One region of the Streptococcus sp. 27098_8_22 genome, then DNA from elsewhere that is predicted to be linked to it. Evidence: predicted binding sites of a transcription regulator. Region 1 holds the regulator's gene; the other holds the start of a gene.
What was found. The regulator CtsR, encoded in region 1, represses protease genes until heat stress. The targets are predictions, from matches to a motif close to TTGGTCAAAAAAGGTCAAANA.
Positions count from the first base shown of each region.

Region 2: the regulator CtsR is predicted to act here: its motif matches at 7,661-7,681, upstream of clpP (ATP-dependent Clp protease proteolytic subunit ClpP).

Region 1 is NZ_JAPVZP010000006.1:89,574-98,819, reverse strand. Features, by position in the region: gene O3633_RS07700 (3-oxoacyl-[acyl-carrier-protein] synthase III C-terminal domain-containing protein) at 1-633, shown strand, start outside; gene tnpA (IS200/IS605 family transposase) at 822-1,286, shown strand; gene cls (cardiolipin synthase) at 1,561-3,093, shown strand; gene O3633_RS07685 (thiamine-binding protein) at 3,378-3,668, shown strand; gene O3633_RS07680 (ABC transporter permease) at 3,631-4,389, shown strand; gene O3633_RS07675 (ABC transporter substrate-binding protein) at 4,426-5,433, shown strand; gene O3633_RS07670 (ABC transporter ATP-binding protein) at 5,433-6,161, shown strand; gene O3633_RS07665 (CtsR family transcriptional regulator) at 6,279-6,737, shown strand; gene O3633_RS07660 (ATP-dependent Clp protease ATP-binding subunit) at 6,744-9,176, shown strand.
Region 2 is NZ_JAPVZP010000001.1:565,610-574,855, reverse strand. Features, by position in the region: gene O3633_RS02855 (sodium-dependent transporter) at 1-1,320, opposite strand, end outside; gene O3633_RS02850 (MerR family transcriptional regulator) at 1,552-2,292, shown strand; gene O3633_RS02845 (8-oxo-dGTP diphosphatase) at 2,413-2,868, opposite strand; gene O3633_RS02840 (DUF1697 domain-containing protein) at 2,879-3,400, opposite strand; gene aao (aminoacetone oxidase) at 3,439-4,617, opposite strand; gene O3633_RS02830 (DegV family protein) at 4,845-5,690, opposite strand; gene O3633_RS02825 (TetR/AcrR family transcriptional regulator) at 5,815-6,372, shown strand; gene O3633_RS02820 (deoxycytidylate deaminase) at 6,391-6,858, shown strand; gene upp (uracil phosphoribosyltransferase) at 6,945-7,574, shown strand; gene clpP (ATP-dependent Clp protease proteolytic subunit ClpP) at 7,747-8,337, shown strand; gene O3633_RS02805 (YlbG family protein) at 8,413-8,682, shown strand; gene O3633_RS02800 (ABC transporter substrate-binding protein) at 8,770-9,246, shown strand, end outside.

The sequences.
Region 1 (9,246 bases):
ATTTCAGCTCTTTCGACTATGTCGTACTTGATTGAAGCTGGAGAATACCGTCGTGTTTTGATTGTATCTAGTGAAGTTGGTAGCTTGGGTCTTAATCCAAAGCAAAAAGAAAGTTATGAACTCTTTAGTGATGGAGCGGCTGCCTTCATTTTCCAATCAAGTGATAAGGATAAGGGAGTGATAGCAAGCCTTCAACGTACTTGGTCAGAGGGGGCTCACGATACAGAGATTCGTGGAGGCTTGACTTCTTATCAACCCAAGGAATATGCTGAAGACACCAAGACAAACTTTATGTTTGATATGAAAGGCAAGAAAATTCTCTTGCTTTCTGCTCGTGTCATCCCAGAAATGTTCCAAGAATTCCAAGAGAAATCTGGTATTTTTAAAGATGCTGTAGACTATATTATTCCCCACCAAGCTAGTCGCGCTCTTCCTTTGGTCATGGGAAAACTGGGTGTAGACGAAGACAAATACCTTAATCTCGTTACGGATTATGGGAATATGGTTTCAGTTGCGGTACCTTTTGGTTTAGCCTATGCACTCGATCATGGCTATGTAAAAGAAGGAGATACCATCTTCTTGATGGGAACTGCAGCTGGTATGACGGTCAATATGTTGGCTTTGAAATTGTAAAATAGGAGCAGGCCTAGATACGAGGCCTGCTCTTTTAATTATGTGACTTTCAGTCCGTCTCGCTCCGTTAGGTGCGAGACAAAAAAACCACCCGCTATGCGGGTGCGCGTCGAAGGATATACCCAAAAAACTCCAAACGCGATACAATAAAGGTGTTCAAGCCAATTGTAAAGCGAAAGGAGAAAAATATGGCACAAAAGGCTCATAGTTTATCGCACACAAAGTGGCATTGTAAGTATCACATTGTGTTCACCCCTAAGTATAGACGAAAAGTGATCTATAATCAATATCGAAGTAGTTTGGGAGAAATATTCCGCCGATTATGTAGTTATAAAGGTGTTGAGATTATCGAGGGCCATTTAATGCCTGATCATGTACATATGTTAGTCAGTAATCCACCGAGGATAAGTGTTTCAAGTTTCATGGGTTATTTAAAAGGTAAAAGTGCACTCATGATGTTTGACAAACACGCTAATCTCAAGTACAAGTTTGGGAATCGGCATTTCTGGGCAGAAGGTTACTATGTGAGTACAGTAGGGCTTAATGAAGCCACAATTAAGAAATATATTCAAGATCAGGAAAAGCATGATATAGCACTAGATAAATTGAGTGAAAAAGAATATGAGGATCCCTTTAGGGATAGTGGTAAGTAATACTCACGCCTCTTTAAGAGGCAAGTGACGAGTCAAGAGCAATGAGGCTTGAACAACGTGAAAGCCAGCGTCTTTAGGCGCTGGCTGGTGATTTGGGCTTGTAGCCCTGGTTCAAACCACCCGTTAGACGAGTGGTCATGATTGATTTTATAGATAGAACCATCGGCCTATACAGAAAAAACTTGATAAGTTTTATGAAACTAAGTATACTAGAAGGTAACAAGCGTTTTCAGACGGTATATTAGGGAGTATACTTAGAAATTGAGAGGGAGAGATGGGAATAAGAAAATTTCGATTATTGATGTCCAAGTATGGCTTTAGTATTGCGATTATTTTGATAGAATTATTTCTTGTTTTCGGAATTATTCTTTACATGAGCCAGATTGCTCCGATTATTTGGGTGACTCTTGTATTTTTGATCAGCGTTGCAACTGTTATAGCGATTGTGAATCGTTCGATGACACCTGAAAGCAAAGTGACTTGGTTGATTGTGACCTTTGTGCCGGTATTTGGTCCACTGCTTTATCTCATGTTCGGTGAGAGAAGACTATCAAAAAAAGAACAGAAACAACTCCAAGAGTTGAATTCTATTGCCTTTCATGAGAATCAGGGGCACCAACTCCATCTGCAGTTGCAGGAAACAGATAAATCTGCCTACGGGATCATCAATGCCTTGCTACATATGGATAGTAATGCAGAGGTTTATGACCATACAGACTCACAATTCTTTGCTAATGGAAAAGAAATGTGGCAACAGATGCTGGAGGATCTGAAGAGGGCTGAAAAATTTATTTTTCTAGAATACTACATTGTCGACGAAGGTTTGATGTGGGATAGTATGCTTGAAATTCTTGAAGAAAAAGCTGCTCAGGGAGTCGAGGTCAAGATGCTCTACGATGATATTGGTTGTATGGTGACTTTGCCTGGGGATTATACCGTTCATTTGCGTTCTAAAGAGATTGATGCTCATAAGTTTAATAAGGTGATTCCTCGTATGACAGTGGCCTATAATAACCGTGACCACCGAAAAATATTAGTCATTGATGGGCAGATTTCCTATACTGGTGGGATCAACCTTGCAGACGAATACATCAATCAGATTGAACGTTTTGGACACTGGAAAGATAGTGGGATTCGGATAGACGGTCCGGCGACTCAAGCCTTTACCAGACTATTTCTCATGAACTGGTACATCAACCGTGGAGAAATTAGTGATTTTGATCAGTATCATTTGGAAAATCAGACACGACCAGGTGGTGGTCTTTGTATCCCGTATGGAAGTGGCCCTAAGCCTATCTATAAAATGAAGGTGGGTAAAATCGTCTATCAAAATCTGATTAATCAAGCGGAAGATTTTGTCTATATCACCACGCCTTATCTCATTATTGATTATGATTTGACAGAGGATATAAAAAATGCAGCCATGCGAGGTGTAGATGTGAGAATTATAACTCCATTTATCCCAGATAAAAAGCTCATCCAGTTAGTAACTCGAGGGTCTTATCCTGATCTTTTGTCTGCTGGTGTACGTATCTATGAGTATACTCCTGGTTTTATCCATAGTAAGCAAATGATTGTTGATGATCGATTTGCGGTTGTTGGAACCATAAACCTTGATTATCGCAGCTTGGTTCACCACTATGAAAATGCAGTTTTATTGTATGAAACACCGTCCATTGCAACTATTCGCAATGATTTTGAAGAAATTTTTGAAGAGTCGCAAGAAATTTTTCCTGGAACAATCAAGCCTACTTGGTATCAAACATTAATCAAAGAAGTAGCTCAGTTATTCGCCCCTATGCTTTAATTGAAAGAGCTAGTTCATCTGTATAATTAGAGAAAGAGACGGTTTGCCGTCTCTTTTTCTGTAAGCAGTTTCCTTGACATCTTGTTTGTTTTGCGTTATCATATGTCCATATAATATATGGGAGTCTGTGTACAGTCTGAGAGGAAGTGTTAAACTTCGACCGCACCTGATCTGGGTAATGCCAGCGTAGGGAACGATACTTGGCCTAATTTTGCACCTTTTTCATATATGAAAGAGGTTTTTCTTTTTTACAAAGAAAAACTGTAACTTAGAAGGAGGATTTAATGAAAGCAAGCATTGCTTTACAAGTCTTACCCCTATCGCAGGGGGTTAACCGGATCGCTATTATCGATCAGGTTATTGCTTATCTGCAAGCTCAGTCCGTGACCATGGTGGTGACACCCTTTGAAACGGTCTTAGAGGGAGACTTTGATCAACTTATGCGCATTCTCAAAGAAGCGCTGAAAGTGGCCGGGCAGGAGGCAGATAATGTCTTTGCCAATGTCAAAATAAATGTAGGAGAGATTCTAAGTATTGATGAGAAACTTGAAAAGTATACTGAGACGACACATTAGTCTATTGGGTTTTCTAGGAGTCTTGTCGGTCTGGCAGCTAGCAGGTTTGCTTAAACTTCTCCCCAAGTTTATCCTGCCAACTCCTCTTGAGATCCTCCAGTCTTTTGTTCGTGACAGAGAATTTCTTTGGTACCATAGTTGGGCAACCTTGAGAGTAGCTTTACTAGGTTTGGTGCTGGGTGTCTTGATTGCCTGTATCATGGCCGTCCTTATGGATAGTCTGAGTTGGCTCAATGACCTGATTTACCCCATGATGGTAGTTGTCCAGACCATACCGACCATTGCCATAGCCCCTATCCTAGTTTTATGGTTGGGTTATGGAATCTTGCCCAAGATTGTATTGATTATCTTGACGACGACCTTCCCTATCATCGTCAGTATTTTAGATGGTTTTAGGCATTGTGACAAGGATATGCTGACCTTGTTTAGTCTGATGCGAGCCAATCCTTGGCAAATCCTGTGGCATTTTAAAATCCCTGTCAGCCTGCCTTACTTTTATGCAGGGCTTAGGGTCAGTGTTTCCTACGCCTTTATCACAACAGTGGTATCTGAGTGGTTGGGAGGCTTTGAAGGACTAGGTGTCTACATGATTCAGTCCAAAAAACTGTTTCAGTATGATACCATGTTCGCGATTATTATTCTGGTATCACTGATCAGTCTTCTGGGTATGAAGCTAGTCGATATCAGTGAAAAATATGTGATTAAATGGAAACGTACTTAAAAGAAGCGTTTTGGAAAAAGAAAAGAGGAAATAAAAATGAAGAAAACATGGAAAGTGTTTTTAACGATTGTAACAGCTCTTCTAGCTGTCGTGCTTGTGGCTTGCGGCCAAGGAACTGCTTCTAAGGATAACAAAGAAGCAGAACTCAAAAAAATTGACTTTATCCTGGATTGGACACCCAATACCAACCACACAGGGCTTTATGTAGCCAAAGAAAAAGGTTATTTCAAAGAAGCTGGAGTGGATGTTGATTTGAAATTGCCACCAGAAGAAAGCTCGTCTGACTTGGTTATCAATGGCAAGGCACCGTTTGCTATTTATTTCCAAGATTACATGGCTAAGAAATTGGAAAAAGGGGCAGGAATTACTGCCGTTGCAGCGATTGTAGAACACAATACATCAGGAATTATCTCTCGTAAGTCTGACAATATCAATAGTCCTAAAGACTTGGTTGGGAAGAAATATGGAACTTGGAATGACCCAACAGAACTTGCTATGTTGAAAACCTTGGTAGAATCTCAAGGTGGAGACTTTGACAAGGTTGAAAAAGTACCAAACAACGATTCAAACTCGATCACTCCGATTGCCAATGGCGTTTTTGACTCTGCTTGGATTTATTATGGTTGGGACGGTATTCTTGCTAAATCTCAAGGAGTGGATGCCAACTTTATGTATTTGAAAGACTACGTCAAAGAGTTTGACTACTACTCACCAGTTATCATCGCTAACAATGATTATTTGAAAGATAATAAGGAAGAAGCTCGTAAAGTCATCCAAGCTATCAAAAAAGGTTACCAATACGCTATGGAGCACCCAGAAGAAGCTGCAGATATCCTGATCAAGAATGCCCCAGAACTCAAAGATAAGCGTGATTTTGTCATCGAATCTCAAAAATACTTGTCAAAAGAATATGCAAGCGACAAGGAAAAATGGGGACAATTTGATGCGGATCGCTGGAATGCCTTCTACAAATGGGATAAAGAAAATGGGATTCTCAAGGAAGACTTGACAGATAAAGGATTTACCAACGAATTTGTAAAATAATGACAGAAATTAGACTAGAACATGTAAGCTATGCCTACGATGATGAAAAGATTTTAGAGGATATTAACCTACAAGTGACTTCAGGTGAAGTTGTCTCTATCCTAGGCCCCAGTGGTGTAGGGAAGACTACCCTCTTTAACCTGATTGCAGGCATTTTAGAAGTCCAGTCAGGTAGAATTGTGCTTGATGGGGAGGAAAATCTCAAGGGGCACGTGAGCTATATGCTACAAAAGGATCTGCTCTTGGAACACAAGACGGTACTTGGCAATATCATTTTGCCCCTCTTGATCCAAAAGGTGGATAAGGCAGAAGCTGTTGCGAAAGCAGATGAAATCCTTGCTACCTTTCAGTTGACGGCAATACGGGACAAGTATCCTCATGAGCTTAGTGGTGGGATGCGCCAGCGTGTGGCCTTACTTCGTACCTATCTTTTTGGACATAAGCTCTTTCTTCTAGATGAGGCCTTTAGTGCCTTGGATGAGATGACTAAGATGGAGCTCCACGCCTGGTATTTGGAGATTCACAAACAGCTAGGCCTGACGACACTCATCATTACGCATAGTATCGAGGAGGCCCTTAATCTTAGTGACCGTATCTATATCTTGAAAAATAGGCCTGGTCAGATCGTCTCTGAAGTCAAACTCGACTGGTCTGAAACCGAAGACAAGGAAGTTCAAAAAATTGCTTATAAACGCCAAATCTTAGCGGAATTGGGATTAAATAATTAGAAAGACAGGGAGTTGGTGAGGATTGTTCATTACCAGCCCCTTTTTCTTTTAAAAAATCGAAAAATTCGGTATAATAGTCAAAGATAGTCAAGGTTTAAAGAAAGAGGTGGGTTTGTAATGAGATTTAAAAATACATCGGATCATATTGAGGCCTACATCAAGGCAATTTTAGATCAATCTGGTATTGTGGAGTTGCAACGGAGTCAGTTAGCAGATACTTTTCAGGTTGTTCCTAGTCAGATTAACTATGTGATCAAGACACGCTTTACGGAAAGTAGAGGCTACTTGGTTGAAAGTAAGCGAGGTGGCGGAGGTTATATTCGCATTGGTCGAATTGAATTTTCCAACCATCATGATATGCTTCGAGATTTACTGTATTCGGTAGGTGAAGAAGTTAGCATAGCTATCTTTGAAGATGTTTTAAGACTCTTGTTTGAGCAGGATTTGGTGACCCGTCAGGAGATGAATCTATTATTAGCGATGGCGACAGACCGAGTTTTAGGCGATGATGCCAATCTTATCCGTGCCAATATGCTTCGGCAGTTATTACAAGAGGTAGATAGAAAAGGAAAATAGAACTAAATGAAATATTCAAAAGCATTGAAAGAATGTATAGAAAGTGCCTTTCTGGTCGCCAGTCATTTTGGGGCAGAATACCTAGAGTCTTGGCACCTATTGATTGCTATGGCCAATCATAGTTACAGTGTAGCTGGGGCGACTTTAAACGAATTTCCATATGAGATTGATCGTCTGGAGGAAGTTGCTGTAGAGCTGACTGAAACAAAGTATAGCGATAAGGAAAATTATCAGGAGCTTCCTTTTTCCCACCGTTTGAAGGTATTGTTGTTGGAAGCAGAGCACGTTGCTTCTGTTGTGCATGCCAAGGTATTGGGAACAGAGCACCTTCTTTATGCTATCTTACATGATGGCAATGCCTTAGCTACTCGAATTCTGGAAAAAGCGGGCTTTTCTTACGAAGATCAGAAGGATCAAGTCAAGATTGCTGGACTTCGTCGTAGTCTTGAAGCGCGTGCTGGTTGGACTAGAGAAGATTTGAAGGCCCTTCGCCAGCGTCATCGTACGGTAGCGGATAAGCAAAATTCCATGGCAAATATGATGGGCATGCCTCAAACTCCAAGTGGTGGTTTGGAAGATTATACGCATGACCTTACGGAGCAAGCTCGTTCAGGTAAATTGGAACCAGTCATCGGGCGCGACCAAGAAATCTCTCGTATGATTCAAATTCTGAGTCGAAAAACTAAAAACAATCCAGTTCTAGTTGGAGATGCGGGTGTTGGTAAAACCGCTCTAGCACTTGGCCTTGCGCAACGTATTGCCAACGGGGATGTACCTGATGAAATGGCTAAGATGCGAGTTTTAGAACTTGATTTGATGAATGTGGTTGCGGGAACTCGCTTCCGTGGTGATTTTGAAGAACGTATGAACAATATCATCAAAGATATTGAGGAAGATGGAAAGGTCATCCTATTTATCGATGAGCTTCATACCATTATGGGATCAGGAAGTGGGATCGATTCGACCTTGGATGCGGCCAATATCTTGAAACCTGCCTTGGCACGTGGAACTCTGAGAACTGTCGGTGCGACCACTCAGGAAGAGTATCAAAAGCACATCGAAAAAGACGCAGCCCTTTCTCGTCGCTTTGCAAAAGTGATGATTGAGGAGCCAAGTTTAGCAGATAGTATGGCTATTTTGCAGGGCTTGAAAGCAACTTACGAGAAACACCACCATGTCCAAATCACAGACGATGCAGTAGAAACAGCTGTCAAAATGGCACATCGTTATTTGACGAGTCGTCATTTGCCAGACTCAGCCATTGATCTATTGGACGAAGCAGCTGCAACAGTGCAAAACAAATCGAAGCATGTGAAAGCAGACGAGTCAGGTCTATCTCCAGCTGACAAGGCCTTGATGGATGGTAAATGGAAGCAAGCTGCTCAACTCATTGCAAAAGAGCAGGAAGTACCTGTTTATAAAGACTTGGTGACAGAATCAGATATTTTGACCACCTTGAGTCGCTTGTCAGGTATTCCAGTTCAGAAATTGACCCAAACGGATGCCAAGAAGTATCTCAATCTTGAAGCTGAACTGCATAAACGTGTTATCGGGCAGGAGCAAGCTGTGTCTAGTATCAGTCGTGCCATTCGTCGAAATCAATCGGGTATTCGCAATAACAAACGTCCAATTGGATCCTTTATGTTCCTAGGACCAACAGGTGTTGGTAAGACCGAGTTGGCTAAGGCCTTGGCGGAAGTTCTCTTTGATGATGAGTCTGCTCTTATCCGCTTTGACATGAGTGAATACATGGAGAAATTCGCAGCCAGCCGTCTTAACGGAGCTCCTCCAGGTTATGTAGGTTACGAAGAAGGCGGAGAGTTGACCGAGAAGGTTCGCAATAAACCGTACTCAGTACTTCTCTTTGACGAAGTAGAAAAGGCGCACCCAGACATCTTTAATGTACTCTTGCAGGTCTTGGATGATGGTGTCTTGACAGACAGTAAGGGTCGCAAGGTTGACTTCTCCAATACCATCATCATCATGACTTCAAACCTTGGTGCAACAGCCCTTCGTGATGATAAAACAGTCGGATTTGGAGCTAAGGATATTCGTTTTGACCAAGAAAATATGGAAAAACGGATGTTTGAAGAGCTGAAAAAGGCTTATCGTCCAGAGTTTATCAACCGTATTGATGAGAAGGTAGTCTTCCATAGCTTGTCAAGTCAAGATATGCAAGAAGTAGTTAAGATTATGGTCAAACCATTGATTGCAAGCCTGGCAGAAAAAGGAATTGACTTGAAACTCCAAGCATCTGCCCTTAAACTCCTAGCTCAGCAAGGCTATGATCCAGAGATGGGGGCTCGCCCACTACGCAGAACTTTGCAAACAGAAGTAGAAGACAAACTAGCAGAACTTCTCCTAAAAGGTGAATTGGAAGCTGGTAAGACTCTGAAGATTGGTGTCAAAGCTGGTCAATTAAAATTTGAGATTGTTTAAAATTGTGAGGTTGGAACAGATTGTTTCAGCCTCTTTTTTGAAAAGTTATTGCCCAAATAGCTACTTGGAT
Region 2 (9,246 bases), on a different contig from region 1:
GACCACAATGATGATAATTGGGATGATGAAACGAAGAAGGAAGAGCCAGACTTGGAAAAGTCCTTGTTTCAAAGGTGTTTCATCAAGATGGAGTTCCTCCATAGCAAGAGCCTTTTTAAAGATATAGCCTGTAAAAAGTGAAAGACAGAGAGCTCCAAATGGCATGAGGAGGTTGGAAACCAAGAAATCCATAGCGTCAAAGAAGGTCTTTCCAAAGATTTGAACATCCGCCATGACACCGTAGGATAGGGCCGAAGGGATACCAAAGATAAAGGTTAAGATACCTAAAATAAGACTCCATTTATTACGTTTTTCGTTATCTTGGCCAGTGATATTTCCAACATTAATCTCAAGCATGACAACTGAAGAGGTTACTGTTGCAAAGAGGAAAAGTAATAGGAAGAGAATATAGAAAATACTTCCAAGAGGCATCTTGTCAAAGAGTTGGGGCAAGACGATAAAGAGGAGACTCGGACCACCTTCAGACTGGATATTAAATGCTGACATAGCTGGGAAAATAGCTAGTCCTGCCATGATCGATACAGAAATGTTCATGGTAACGATAGACATACCTGATTGGACTAGATTGGTTTTCTTATCTAGGTAAGAAGCATAGGTCAACATGGCAGTAACACCGAGAGATAAAGCAAAGAACGACTGTCCTAGAGCATAGAGGAAACCAGCACTTGTCAGTTTTGAAAAGTCAGGTTTGAGGAAGTAAACCACACCTTCCATGGCATTTGGCAAGCTGAGAGAGCGCCCGATAATAATGACAAAGATGATAAATAGCAGGGGCATCATGACCTTAGATGCTCTTTCAATCCCTTTTTGGACTCCCTTAGATACGATAAAGATATTGAGGAAGATAAAAAGAGCTTGAGACCCAAGGGCAATCCAAGGATTTGAAATGATGTCTGTAAAGAGTTGGGCATAATCACTGCTAATCCCAACTTGGAAGGCTTTAGCAATAGCGATACCTAGATACACTAAAACCCATCCCCCAATAACACTATAAAAAGATAAGAGGATGAAAAGGGCAAAGGCACCGATCCAACCGATAAAATTGTACTTGTTATTGTTGCCAAGTTTTCCAAAGGTTTTGATTGCTGACACGCCAGCGCTCCGACCGAGGGCAAATTCAGCCAAGAGAAGTGGAAATCCAATCAATAGTGTCGAGATGAGAAAGACCAGTAAAAACCCTCCCCCACCATTGGCAGCGGTCATATAAGGGAACTTCCAAACGGCTCCAAGACCAATAGCAGAACCAGCAGATGCAAGGATAAAGCCCAGTTTTGAGCCCCATTGCGATTTTTCAGACATTGTTAAACTCCAATCTAGTTTTCTAAATAAGAAAAGGCTACTTGAGTTGTCAAATAGCCCTCTCTCAATTGCTCTTTAAGAGCCTTTTATTTGATTAATAGACTTGATTATCCTATCATGATTTTTCAAGCCTGTCAAGAAAGCGATTTTCATGTTTTCATAAAAAATATGATAAAATACTTGACTCTACCCTAAGGTAAGGGGATATACTATTCATGTGAGGAGGAAATCATGTACCATATCAAAGAAGCTGCGCAACTTTCAGGTGTCTCCGTCAAGACCCTCTACCATTATGATAAGATAGGACTCTTGGTTCCGTTAAAGTCAGAAAATGGCTATCGAACCTACAGTCAAGAGGATTTAGAACGACTTCAGGTTATCCTCTATTACAAGTATCTAGGCTTTTCTTTAGAAAAAATAGCAGAGTTATTGAAGGAAGATACGACAGATATATTGTCACATTTAACTAGACAGTTGGATTATTTAACCCAGGAGAGGCAACATCTAGACACCTTGATTTCAACCTTACAAAAAACCATTCAAGAACAAAAAGGAGAAAGAAAAATGACTATTGAGGAAAAATTCACTGGATTTAGCTACCAAGACAATCAAAAATACCACCAAGAGGCGGTAGACAAATATGGCCAAGAAGTCATGGATCAAGCCCTTGATCGTCAAAAAGGACGAGAGGATGAAGCTACAACAGCCTTTAATCAAATCTTTCAAGCCTTGGCTCAAAATCTCAAAGATGGTCTACCTGCAACAGCATCTGAAAATCAAGAGGAAGCAGCCAAGCTCTTACAAGCTATTCGTACTTATGGATTTGACTGCTCTATGGAAGTCTTCGGTCATATCGGAAAAGGATATGTCTATAATCCAGAGTTTAAGGAAAATATTGACAAATTTGGGCCAGGAACAGCACAGTACACATCAGATGTCATTGCCCACTATGTAGGCACACAAACTCGATAAAACTCAAAGACCAAGCTAGAACTGAAAAAGCCAGTAACAGAATTTTAATTGGAGGACACAGACCTAGCTTGAAGATTAGACAAGCTAAAAATCGGCGGAGATACCTCTGCCGATTTACTGTTATTTGAGTTGGTAAGACCAGTCTTCCCCATCCTTATAGTAAAAGAACTCACTGAGATCTTCTTCAAGAAAAACACGAAGCATATCAGACATATCCTCAGTAGCCAGTTTAAGATGAGATAGATTTTCAAAAGCCTCCCACCAGACTTTTCCTTCGTCTGAAGATTGGAGCTCACCAGTAAAGTGTTCTGCTTTGTAAAAGAGGACAACATAACGATAGTCCTCGTCATCATACCAATCTTTGATACCACAGAGTTGAGGCTTAGAAATGGTCAGACCAGTTTCTTCCTTCACTTCGCGAATGACAGCATCGACAAAGGATTCGCCACGTTCAACATGGCCACCAGGAAAAGTAATGCCAGGCCAGTTAGGACTAACTCGGTCTTGAACTAGGACCTTGTCCCCATTTTTAATCAAGCACATGTTGACAAATTCGACTGATTCTCTTCTGCTCATATTATTTTTCCTATTTTGTTAGTAATGTTTCTACCACGTTTAACTTTCGCATGGTCAAATCAACGCCGAACAGCTTTTCAAGATAGTTGGTATTAAGCTTTTTTCGTTTTGCAGTTCTAGGGAGATAGAGGTAAAGACAATGGTTGCCGATACAAATTTCTTCTTCACCATAGTCACTATCCAATTTTTCTAATGGTAGACTTTGGATATCATTTTGAAAAAGGATCACATGTATTCGGTCAAAAAGATAGTGTTTTCCAAATGGGTTTTCTTGGACAATTTTTGCAAAATCATTTTTGTTCTTGATTACCATTTTTAAATCAGCACCAATTTTTTCCTTTATTAGAGTGTGAACCTGTTCTCGTATTTCTTCCAGAGATAAGTCACTTTCAAGAATGATATTCCCACTTTGAATATAGGTTCGAACGTGTTGAAAATCAGCCTCTATCAAGATATCTACTAGATAAGACATTTTAGGGATAGCATTTTTTCCATTAGGAGTAACTCCCCTTAGTAAGATAATATGTTCCAAAGTAGTTCCTTTCTTATCTAACATCCTTAGATACTAAATCATTTATAGATTAAGTTTGAGCCTGCCACCCAGCCAGTACAGAGGGCAGAAGTGATGTTAAAGCCACCCGTGTGGGCGTTGATATCTAGGACCTCTCCTGCAAAGTGAAGGCCAGGAACCAGTTTACTTTCCAGCGTTTTAGGATTGATTTCCTTGAGACTAACACCTCCTTTGGTAACAAAGGATTTAGCCAAGGACATTTTTCCTGTCACAGGGATTTTGAGTGCCTTGATAGACTGGAGAAGTTGATCGCGTTCTCTTTCAGTTAGTTGTTTGACTTTTTCAGGATATCCTTGCACAAAAAATTCTGCCAAGCGTTCAGGGAGTATAGCTTTTAAGGCATTTTTCAAGGATTTTTCACGGTTCTCTTCTAAAAAGTCAACTAAGTCACCTTCTGAAAGTTGTGGCAAGACATCTAGAGAGGGAATTTCCCCACCCTTGACAAAGCTAGACATGCGTAGCGCAGCAGGACCTGACAAACCAAAGTGGGTAAAGAGTAGGTCATGAGTGATGACATGCTTGCCATAGCTTAGGGTCACATCGTCTAGGGAAATCCCCTGCAAGGCCTTATGCGGGAAATCAGTCAACAATGGACTTTCAGCAGCCTCAAGCTCGGTAATGGTGTGTTTGAAATGGCGAGCAATCTCATAACCAAAACCAGTAGAGCCAGTAGAAGGATAGGATTTTCCACCTGTTGTGACAATGAGTTTATCACAAGTGAAGGTTTGATCTGTAGACTTCAGGACAAACTGGTCGTCAATCTTTTTAACCGAAACAATCTCTGTTTGAGTGGCAACTTGCCCACCTAGCTCCATGATTTTCTTTTCCAGTGCTTCGATAATGGTCCGAGATTTGTCACTGGCTGGAAAGACGCGGCCATGGTCTTCGACCTTGAGTTTTACGCCATTTTCAGTAAAAAAGTTGATGATATCATGGTTGTCAAACTGGGAAAAGACACTGTATAGAAAGCGGCCATTTCCGGGGATGCCAGCTAATAGGTCATCCAGAGTTCCATTGTTGGTCACGTTGCAACGACCACCACCAGTACCAGCTAATTTTTTTCCAAGTTTTCGATTTTTTTCGATGAGAAGTGTTTTCTGCCCATAAAAGCTACTTGAAATCGTAGCCATCATACCAGCCGGGCCTCCCCCGATTACAATAGTGTCAAAATATTTCATAAAAGTATTGTATCATAAAAAAGACGGAGGGGCAGAAATCGATAGATCAAGTTTTGCATGATAGTACCTAGTCCCGTGAATCTTTATCAAACCGGTGGCTTCTTCAAACTTATGTATTGACAAGATGAAATTATCAGTACAAAAGTCTACTCAGCTACAGTAGAAAAGATAATTGCTGATAAAAATTGAGGTCGGGACATTGAATCCCGACCTCTGTCTTATATAAATTAGTCAATTTCATATCCCATGAGGAGTCCACCTTCTTCAGCATAAAAACTGCAGAGTCCAGAGGTTGGGATAATTTTGATTTCAGCTTGTGGGAATTTTTCACGTAAGAGCTCTGAGAGCTGTTGGCAGAATTTATCATTACTGCGGTGAGCCATAACGATACGTCCACCAGCATAGCCGGCTTTAATTAATTCTTCATAGGCAGCTTGAAGAGATTTTTTAGCACCACGAGCCTTTTGGAGAAGTTCCAAGGTTCCAGTTTCACTTGCTTCCCCAACCATACGAATATTGAGGAGCCCAACAACTGTACCGATCAGTTTACTCAAGCGACCATTCTTAACCAGATTATCAACCTTAGCGAGAACGAACAATAACTTAGTTTTTTCTTGGTAAGCAGTAATAGCATTAACCACTTCTTCAAAAGAAAGTCCTTGGTCAATCAAATCATTGATTTTCTCAACGATTAGATCAACTTCCCCACCAGCAGACAAGCTGTCAATAACATGAATCTGAGTATCAGGATGTTCTTCGAGATAGAGATTCTTAGCTAATTGAGCGCTGTTTTGACTACCAGAAAGAGTTCCGGTAATGGTCACTACAAAAATATGTTTTGCCCCTTCAAATGCTCGCAAGTAATCATCAGGGCTAGGACAAGCTGATTTTGAAGCTTCAGAAGTTGCATACATGGTTTCCATCATTTTGTCAATATCAAGACTAGCATCGTCAATAAAGACTTGATCAGCCACTTGAATGGTTAAGGGAACACTGATGAATTCAGTATCAATTGCTGGATTTGCCAGTTGACGATAATCACAACCAGAGTCAGCTACAATCTTCCAAGTCATAGAAATTCTCCATCTTTATCACTTATACATTGACAAAGGTTCTGTCTTTTTTTACAATTATATCATGAAAAATCTTAAAACAAAAGTCTCGTCACTCTGTTGTCACAAGTAGAAAGGAAGTGTTATGGCCGAACGAAGAATTTCTGAAAATTCACTTGAAAATCTCAGAAAATCCAATCAAGAATCCAATTTACTGACCAGAGAAGCTATTGAAACAGCTCTCTTGCAACTTTTGGAGAAAAAGGAATTGACAAAGATTAGCATTTCCGAATTGGTCAAACGTGCTGGTGTTTCCCGTGCAGCCTTTTATCGAAACTATGACTCCAAAGAAGAGATTTTAGAAAGTGTCTTTAAACGAAGCGTCCATAACATTATGGAGCAATTGAGTCATTACGATGTTAAAACGGACCTCTATCTGGTTTGGGTTCGCCTCTTTAGAGAAGCCAAGAAAGAGGCGAAGGTTATTCAGCTTGCCTTGGACTACCACTTGGAAAAAATCTTTGTGCAAGCCATGCAAGAATTTTTAGAAAAATACTATGGAAAATCAAAAGGAGTCAGCTCTTACCTGCATTCTTTTTGGAGTTCGGCCATCGTATCAGTTTTGCTTAAGTGGATCAAGGATGGAATGAAGGTTCCGGCTGAAAAAATTGCAGATTTACGCCTACCATTTTTCAAAAAATAAACCAAGAGGAGAGAAGATATGACAGAAAAAAGACTGGCTTGGGATGAGTATTTTGCTGCTCAAGCTCTATTGATTGCCAATCGTTCAACCTGTAAACGCGCTAAGGTAGGAGCTGTTTTAGTCAAGGATAATAAGGTGATTTCAACAGGATACAATGGTTCTGTATCAGGAACGGAGCATTGTATTGACCATGACTGTCTGGTGATTGAGGGCCACTGTGTACGCACTCTTCATGCAGAGGTAAATGCTATACTACAAGGGGCAGAACGTGGCGTTCCAAAAGGATTTACAGCCTACGTTACACATTTTCCATGCCTCAACTGTACCAAGCAATTGCTTCAGGTAGGTTGTGAACGTGTCGTTTATATTAATCAGTACCGTATGGACGACTACGCCCAGTATCTCTATCGTGAAAAAGGGACAGAGTTGACCCATTTACCACTTGAGACAGTACAAGCAGCTCTTCAAGAAGCTAACTTGATTTAAAAATTAAAAAAAAGATGGTTTAGAAGGATTTTTAAACCATTTTTTGATATAATAAGAAGAGTAAATTGAAAGAAGGAATTCAAAAAATGGGAAAACTTGAAGTCATTAATCATCCGCTCATTCAACACAAATTGTCAATCTTGCGTCGCACAGACACTTCTACAAAAGCTTTTCGTGAGTTAGTAGATGAAATTGCTATGTTGATGGGATATGAAGTGCTTCGTGATCTTCCGCTTGAAGACGTTGAAATCGAAACACCCATCACAAAAACAGTCCAAAAACAATTGGCTGGTAAAAAATTGGCAATTGTTCCAATCTTGCGTGCGGGTATCGGGATGGTCGATGGGCTGTTGAGCTTGGTTCCAGCAGCCAAAGTTGGACATATTGGTATGTACCGTGACGAAGAAACTCTTCAACCAGTAGAATACTTGGTTAAATTACCTGAAGATATCGACCAACGTCAAATTTTTGTGGTTGACCCTATGCTTGCAACAGGTGGTTCTGCAATCTTGGCTGTTGATTCCCTCAAAAAACGTGGAGCCTCAAACATCAAATTTGTCTGCCTTGTATCTGCTCCAGAAGGTGTAAAAGCTCTTCAAGAAGCTCACCCAGATGTAGAAATCTTTACAGCAGCTTTGGATGAACGCTTGAACGAACATGGCTATATCGTTCCAGGTCTTGGTGACGCTGGAGACCGTTTGTTCGGAACTAAGTAGAATTCTAAGCTTACCCTAAAACTGTCCATTAGTTTTAGTCTAGAAAGGAGGTTGAATTTTTGTGTCTGTTTTTAGGATAGAGCAAAAATTTGACCTTTTTTGACCAAAAAGATATAATAGTCCTGTATCAAGTCGCTTGACTAGGAAATTTAGAAATCAGAAGGAGAAATGAATGATTCCTGTAGTTATTGAACAAACAAGTCGTGGAGAACGTTCATATGACATTTACTCACGTCTTTTAAAAGATCGTATCATTATGTTGACTGGACCAGTCGAAGACAATATGGCCAATTCAGTTATCGCCCAATTGCTTTTCTTGGATGCCCAAGATAGTACAAAAGATATCTACCTTTATGTAAATACTCCAGGTGGTTCTGTATCAGCTGGTTTGGCAATCGTTGATACTATGAACTTTATCAAGGCAGATGTCCAAACCATTGTTATGGGGATGGCTGCTTCAATGGGAACAATCATTGCTTCAAGTGGAGCAAAAGGCAAGCGTTTTATGCTTCCAAATGCCGAGTACATGATTCACCAACCGATGGGTGGTACAGGTGGTGGTACACAGCAAACAGATATGGCCATTGCTGCTGAACACTTGCTTAAAACTCGTAAGACTTTGGAGCAAATTCTTGCAGATAATTCTGGTAAATCAGTTGAGCAAATCCATGCAGATGCTGAACGTGATTACTGGATGAGCGCTCAAGAAACACTTGAATATGGTTTCATTGATGAAATCATGGCTAATAATTCTTTGAATTAATTTTTTGAAGCAAACTCGACTGAGTTTGCTTTTTTTGATATAATAGTAAGAAGATTGTTAGAAGGAAGTTGTAATATGTTTCAAAAAGAGAATCGGTCTGGTCTGATTATCTACCTATACTATAATCGCGATGCTAAAAAACTCGATCATTATGGTAATATTTGTTACCACTCTAAAAAACACCGTTATCTGCAACTTTATGTCCCAACAGAAGAAGTGGAAGAACTGGTTAGCCGTTTAGGAAAAGAGAAATTTGTCAAAAAAGTGAGACAATGTCATATCCAAGAATTGGAAACTCCCTTTGTTGGTAGTCTCTACAGAAATAACGAAAACGTTATCATGTAAAAATTTAGATAAATGTGTTGACAATTTTCAGATAATTCGGTATATTCTTAACATGCTATTTATTTAAGAAAAAAGGAGACAAAAAAGATGAAGAAAAAATTTGCCCTATCGTTTGTGGCGCTTGCAAGTGTAGCACTTCTTGCAGCCTGTGGAGAAGTGAAGTCTGGAGCGTCAAACGCTGCTGGTAACTCAGTAGATGAAAAGACAATCAAAATCGGATTTAACTTCGAAGAAACTGGTGCCGTAGCTGCCTACGGAACATCTGAACAAAAAGGTGCCCAACTTGCCGTTGATGAAATCAATGCCGCAGGTGGTATCGATGGAAAACAAATCGAAGTAGTTGATAAAGATAACAAGTCTGAAACAGCTGAGGCAGCTTCAGTTACAACTAACCTTGTAACCCAATCTAAAGTATCAGCAATCGTAGGACCTGCGACATCTGGTGCAACTGCAGCTGCGGTAGCGAACGCTACAAAAGCAGGTGTTCCATTGATTTCGCCAAGTGCTACTCAAGATGGATTGACTAAAGGTCAAGATTACCTCTTTATCGGAACTTTCCAAGAT